Streptomyces venezuelae: one gene and its partner. The protein of the gene in region 2 interacts with the protein of the main gene of each other region in a pairwise test. Links are inferred from orthologs where the notes say so. Each region holds a gene or a part of one and is shown on either strand. Other genes may lie near its edges.

Evidence for each region.
Region 1: the proteins of rlmN (region 2) and ftsZ interact in binary tests that used the Escherichia coli proteins (3 or more experiments, as listed by UniProt). The link is inferred for Streptomyces venezuelae from one-to-one orthologs.

What each region holds. Positions count from the first base shown.
Region 1 is NZ_CP029194.1:6,431,349-6,434,553, forward strand. Bases 34-2,832 are described here. They hold ftsZ (cell division protein FtsZ), read left to right. Parts: upstream 34-725; coding sequence 726-1,940; downstream 1,941-2,832. Other genes in these bases: DEJ46_RS29425 (cell division protein FtsQ/DivIB), read left to right, coding at 34-444; pgeF (peptidoglycan editing factor PgeF), read left to right, coding at 1,937-2,677; DEJ46_RS29440 (YggS family pyridoxal phosphate-dependent enzyme), read left to right, coding at 2,674-2,832. In the rest of the region: more of DEJ46_RS29425, read left to right, coding at 1-33; more of DEJ46_RS29440, read left to right, coding at 2,833-3,205. UniProt on the Escherichia coli protein: Essential cell division protein that forms a contractile ring structure (Z ring) at the future cell division site. The regulation of the ring assembly controls the timing and the location of cell division.
Region 2 is NZ_CP029194.1:2,502,250-2,505,629, reverse strand. What follows is about bases 322-3,295. They hold rlmN (23S rRNA (adenine(2503)-C(2))-methyltransferase RlmN), read left to right. Parts: upstream 322-1,239; coding sequence 1,240-2,352; downstream 2,353-3,295. Other genes in these bases: DEJ46_RS10990 (thiamine ABC transporter substrate binding subunit), read left to right, coding at 2,610-3,295; DEJ46_RS11000 (phosphatidate cytidylyltransferase), read left to right, coding at 322-1,030. In the rest of the region: more of DEJ46_RS11000, read left to right, coding at 1-321; more of DEJ46_RS10990, read left to right, coding at 3,296-3,380.

The DNA.
Region 1 (3,205 bases), 3.9 Mb from region 2 along the record:
TCCTGGCCGCACGGAATCGGTCTGAAAGTGACGGAACGGAAGCCCGTTCTCCTGCTGGAAAAGGGCACGAAGTTCATCGAAGTGGACGCGACCGGCGTCCGGTTCGCCACGGTCGACACCGCCCCCAAGGGCATCCCCCGGCTCGTCCTCGACGTGGCCTCCTCGCCCAGTCTGCGCCGCTTCGACGCGGACCGGCTGCTGGCGGAGGCGGTCCGCGTCAGGGGTGAACTCCCGGACGAAATCGCCCGGAGGACTCGTGTCGTCCGCGTCACTTCGTACGACTCCGTCACTCTGGAGCTGACCGAGGGGCGAAGCGTCTTCTGGGGGAGCGCCGAGCACGGCCCGGTGAAAGCCAGGGTGCTGACCGCTCTGATGAAGGCCTCGCCCAAAGCGGGGCACTTCGATGTAAGTGCCCCCACGGCGCCCGCGTCGTCCGCCAGTTGACGGGTATCAGCCCTGGCCAGCACCCTGGTTGGCCAGCGCTCCGGGTGATCACATAGGGTGAAAAGAAAAACGGGAGGTTCGGCGTGTTCGTTGAACGTGCGCCGCTTGTCGACTTAGTGTCCTGTTCGGAAGAGTCCAGCGAACAGCGACACTGGTAACCCTAAACTTCAACGTTAGGGTTTGGGTCGGCGTTCCGGACCGCCCCAATCGGCATCCGTCGTCGCAGCGCGACCAACCACCGCGTAGCGGCGACACGTAACTCGAGGCGAGAGGCCTTCGACGTGGCAGCACCGCAGAACTACCTCGCAGTCATCAAGGTCATCGGTGTCGGCGGCGGTGGTGTCAATGCCATCAACCGAATGATCGAGGTCGGCCTCAAGGGCGTCGAGTTCATCGCGATCAACACCGACGCGCAAGCGCTGTTGATGAGCGACGCCGACGTCAAGCTCGACGTCGGCCGTGAACTCACCCGCGGCCTGGGCGCCGGGGCCAACCCGGCCGTCGGTCGCAAGGCGGCAGAGGACCACCGTGAGGAGATCGAGGAGGTCCTCAAGGGGGCCGACATGGTCTTCGTCACCGCCGGCGAAGGCGGCGGCACCGGCACCGGCGGCGCCCCCGTCGTCGCCAACATCGCGCGCTCGCTCGGCGCCCTGACGATCGGTGTGGTCACCCGACCCTTCACCTTCGAGGGCCGGCGTCGCGCCAACCAGGCGGAGGACGGCATCGCCGAGCTCCGCGAAGAGGTCGACACCCTCATCGTCATCCCGAACGACCGACTGCTCTCGATCTCGGACCGCCAGGTCTCCGTGCTCGACGCGTTCAAGTCGGCCGACCAGGTGCTGCTGAGCGGCGTCCAGGGCATCACGGACCTCATCACCACCCCGGGTCTGATCAACCTCGACTTCGCCGACGTCAAGTCGGTCATGTCCGAGGCCGGATCGGCCCTCATGGGCATCGGCTCCGCCCGGGGCGACGACCGCGCGGTGGCCGCCGCGGAGATGGCGATCTCCTCGCCGCTCCTCGAGGCCTCCATCGACGGCGCCCGCGGCGTGCTGCTCTCCATCTCCGGCGGCAGCGACCTCGGTCTCTTCGAGATCAACGAGGCCGCGCAGCTGGTCAGCGAGGCGGCCCACCCCGAGGCCAACATCATCTTCGGCGCCGTCATCGACGACGCGCTCGGTGACGAGGTCCGGGTCACGGTCATCGCGGCCGGCTTCGACGGCGGCCAGCCGCCGGCCCGCCGGGACAACATCATCGGCTCGGTCTCGGCCAAGCGCGAGGAGCCGGCTCCGGCGCCCCGCGTCAGCGAGCCCTCCCGCCCGATGGGCGGACTCGGCACGGTGGCCCCCCGCGAGGAGCCGGTCTCCGTCCCGGTCGAGCCGGTCCCGGTCGTCAACGAGACCCCGCTGACGCCGGCCCCGCCCGTCGTCCCGCCGGCCCGTCCGTACGCGGACTCCCAGGCCGAAGAGCTGGACGTCCCGGACTTCCTGAAGTGATAGGGCAGTACTTCGACGCGAACGGCGCGCACTTCGCCTTCACCGACAGGTGGGGCGGGGTGAGCGCCGTTCCGTACGAGGAGCTCAACCTCGGCGGCGCGGTCGGGGACGACCCCGAGTCCGTACGGACCAACAGGGCGCTGGCCGCCGGCGCCCTCGGGCTCGACCCGGCGCGGGTCGTCTGGATGAACCAGGTGCACGGCGCCGACGTCGCCGAGGTCGAGGGCCCGTGGACCGGCGAGTCCGTCCCGGCGGTCGACGGTCTCGTGACCGCGGCCCGCGGACTCGCCCTCGCCGTCCTCACCGCGGACTGCGTCCCGGTCCTGCTCGCCGATCCCGTCGCCGGGGTCGTGTCCGCGGCCCACGCCGGGCGGCCCGGAATGGTCGCCGGGATCGTCCCCGCCGCCGTGGAGGCCATGATCGGCCTCGGCGCCGACCCGGCCCGGATCGTCGCCCGCACCGGCCCCGCCGTCTGCGGGCGGTGCTACGAGGTGCCGGAGGCGATGCGCGCCGAGGTCGCGGACATCGAGCCCGCCGCCTGGGCCGAGACGAGCTGGGGCACCCCCGCCGTCGACGTCACGGCCGGGGTGCACGCCCAGCTCGAACGGCTCGGGGTCACGGACCGGAAGGCCAGTGACGTCTGCACCCGGGAATCCGGTGACCACTACTCGTACCGCCGCGACCGCAGCACAGGGCGACTCGCGGGATATGTCTGGTTGACCCAGGAAGAGACATGACGGACCGGAAGTCGCAACTCGCCGAGAATCTGGCCCACGTGGAGGAGCGCATCGCCGCTGCCTGCGCCGCCGCCGGGCGTCCGCGGGAGGAGGTGACCCTGATCGTGGTCACCAAGACCTACCCCGCGAGCGATGTACGGCTGCTGCACGGACTGGGCGTGCGGCACGTCGCCGAGAACCGGGACCAGGACGCGGCTCCCAAGGCCGCCGCGTGTGCGGACCTTGATCTGACCTGGCACTTCGTGGGCCAGTTGCAGACCAACAAGGTCCGGTCCGTGGTGGGTTATGCCGATGTGGTGCAGTCGGTCGACCGATTGAAGCTCGTTTCCTCTCTTTCCGCGGCCGCGGAGAAGGAGGGGCGGGAGCTCGGCTGCCTGCTCCAGGTCGCACTCGACGCCGAGTCCGGGGAGCGCGGCGCCCGAGGCGGCGTCTCACCGGAAGGCGTCGAGGAGTTGGCGGCCGCGGTGGACGACGCTCCCGGGTTGCGGCTCGACGGCCTGATGACCGTCGCGCCGCTCTCCGGTCCGT
Region 2 (3,380 bases):
TCCCGCATACGATCGGCATCAGGCGGCGCAGACTCGGCCCATGCCCATCGTGCCCGACGTTCCCGCCGGCGGATTCCAGGACGGTCACGGCCGGGGGGCCGCTCACCAGAGCGGTCCCCTGTTCCGTGACGAGACGCCGCACGAGCACCCGCAGGAGCCCATGTCCAGCCCCACCCCGCCTCCGCCGCCCGCGCCGACGGCGCCACGGCAGAAGAAGAGCGCGGGGCGGGACCTGGGCGCGGCCATAGGGGTCGGAGTCGGCCTCGGCGCCGTCATCATCGCCTCGCTGTTCATCTGGAAGCCGGCGTTCGTCGGAGTGATCGCGGTCGCCGTGGTCGTCGGTCTGTGGGAGCTCACCTCCCGCCTCCAGGAGCGCAAGGCCATCAAGGCTCCGCTGGTGCCGCTCGCGGTCGGCGGTGCGGCGATGGTCGTCGCCGGCTACGTCAGGGGCCCCGAGGGCGCCTGGGTGGCGATGGCGCTCACGGCGCTCGCGGTACTCGTCTGGCGGATGACGGAGCCCCCCGAGGGCTACCTGAAGGACGTCACGGCGGGTGTCTTCGCCGCGTTCTACGTGCCTTTCCTGGCGACGTTCGTGGCGATGCTGCTCACCGCGGACGACGGCCCGCAGCGGGTGCTGACCTTCCTGATCCTGACGGTGGTCAGCGACACCGGGGCGTACGCGGTCGGCTGGCGCTTCGGCAAGCACAAACTGGCTCCGAGGATCAGCCCCGGCAAGACCCGCGAGGGCCTCGTCGGTGCCCTGGCCTTCGCGATGGCGGCGGGCGCGCTGTGCATGGAGTTCATGATCGACGACGGGACCTGGTGGCAGGGCCTGCTCCTCGGTCTCGCGGTGGCGGCGAGCGCGACGCTCGGCGACCTCGGCGAGTCGATGATCAAGCGCGATCTCGGCATCAAGGACATGGGCACGCTGCTCCCGGGCCACGGCGGGATCATGGACCGGCTGGACTCGTTGCTGCCGACGGCGCCGGTGGTGTGGCTGCTGCTGGCGTTGTTCGTCGGTACGAGCTGACCGGCCGGTCGGTTTTCGTCCGTCGGAACGGGTTGACGGACAGCGGGTACTCTGGAAGGGCTCGTGGCGCGTGCGCCGCGGGCCCTTCCGTCGTCCTCGCCGCCGCGAGGGCGCTCCAGTGAGGTCTCCTGGCTTCGGCATCGTCATGCCGCGCTTCCCGCCGACGCGGGGCTGTCCGGACCTCGTGCCGTCTGAGGAGACACCCGATCGTGGCCCGTCCCGTGCCCGGAGAACTGACTTTCATCGCCCCCAAGGGAGCCAAGAAGCCGCCGCGCCACCTGGCAGACCTGTCGCCCGCCGAGCGCAAGGAAGCCGTCGCCGCGATCGGCGAGAAGCCGTTCCGCGCCAAGCAGCTGTCCCAGCACTACTTCGCGCGGTACGCGCACGACCCGGCGCAGTGGACCGACATCCCGGCGGCCTCGCGGGAGAAGCTGGCCGGCGAGCTGCTCCCCGACCTGATGTCCGTCGTCCGGCACATCTCGTGCGACGACGACACCACCCGTAAGACCCTGTGGCGGCTGCACGACGGCACGCTCGTCGAGTCGGTGCTCATGCGCTACCCGGACCGGGTGACCATGTGCATCTCCTCGCAGGCCGGCTGCGGGATGAACTGCCCGTTCTGCGCGACCGGGCAGGCCGGGCTCGACCGGAACCTGTCGACCGCCGAGATCGTGCACCAGATCGTGGACGGCATGCGCTCCCTGCGGGACGGGGAGGTGCCCGGGGGACCGGCGCGTCTCTCGAACATCGTCTTCATGGGCATGGGCGAGCCGCTCGCCAACTACAAGCGGGTCGTCGGCGCGATCCGCCGCCTCACCGATCCCGAGCCCGACGGTCTGGGGCTCTCGCAGCGCGGGATCACCGTCTCCACGGTCGGTCTCGTGCCGGCCATGCAGCGCTTCGCCGACGAGGGCTTCAAGTGCCGCCTCGCGGTCTCGCTGCACGCCCCCGACGACGAGCTGCGCGACACCCTCGTGCCGGTGAACACCCGCTGGAAGGTGCGCGAGGTCCTCGACGCCGCCTGGGAGTACGCGGAGAAGTCGGGCCGCCGGGTCTCCATCGAGTACGCGCTCATCCGCGACATCAACGACCAGGCGTGGCGAGGCGACCTCCTCGGCCGGCTGCTCAAGAACAAGCGGGTGCACGTCAACCTGATCCCGCTGAACCCGACCCCCGGTTCGAAGTGGACGGCGTCCCGTCCGGAGGACGAGAAGGCCTTCGTCGAGGCCATCGCCCGCCACGGCGTTCCGGTGACCGTCCGGGACACCCGGGGCCAGGAGATCGACGGTGCCTGTGGACAGCTGGCGGCCTCCGAGCGCTGACCTTGTACTCTGAGGTCGAACACATCTCCATATTCCGACAGGGGAGCGCCACAGCGCTGAGAGTGCGGTCACCGTAGGACCGCAGACCCTCTGAACCTTGCCCAGGTCATTCTGGGTAGGAAGTTCGGTCGTTAACTCAAGCTGTTGCGCCCTGCCCGCGTCCGGTCTCCGCCGGACGCGGGCAGGGCCGCGTCTCTTCCTGGTCACACCCAGGAGGAATCTCAGTGAGCACCACCATCTCGTCGAGCACGAAGAGAATGGCCGCCGCCGCGCTCGTCGCGGCGCTCGGCGTCACCACCCTCGCCGCGTGCGGCACGGAGGACGTTCGCGACGCCGCGGGCAAGACCGGCGCCCCCGCGCCGAAGACCGTGACCCTCGTGAGTCACGACTCCTTCAACGCCTCCAAGGAGGTGCTCGCGGACTTCACGAAGGAGACCGGCTTCAAGGTCAAGGTCCTGAAGGCCGGCGACGCGGGCGAGGCCGTCAACAAGGAGATCCTGACCAAGGGCTCCCCGCAGGGCGACGTCTTCTTCGGCGTCGACAACACCCTGCTCTCCCGCGCCCTCGACAACGGGATCTTCGTCCCGTACGAGGCGAAGGGCGTCGACCGGGTCCCGGCCACGTACCGCCTCGACAAGGAGAACCGGGTCACGCCGATCGACACCGGTGACATCTGCGTCAACTACGACAAGAAGTACTTCGCGGACAAGAAGCTTGCGCCGCCGGTGACCTTCGACGACCTGGCGGAGCCCGCGTACAAGGACCTGCTCGTGGTCGAGAACCCCGAGCGGTCGTCCCCGGGGCTCGGCTTCCTGCTCGGCACGGCCGCGAAGTACGGCGACGAGGGCTGGCAGGACTACTGGACGAAGCTCAAGGCCAACGGCGTGAAGACCGTCGACAGCTGGGAGCTCGCCTACAACCAGGAGTTCTCCGGCTCGGCCGGCGGCAAGCAGGCCAAGGGCGACCGGCCGCTCGTCGTCTCCTACGCCTCCAGCCCGCCGGTCGAGGTGCTGTACGGCGAGCCGCAG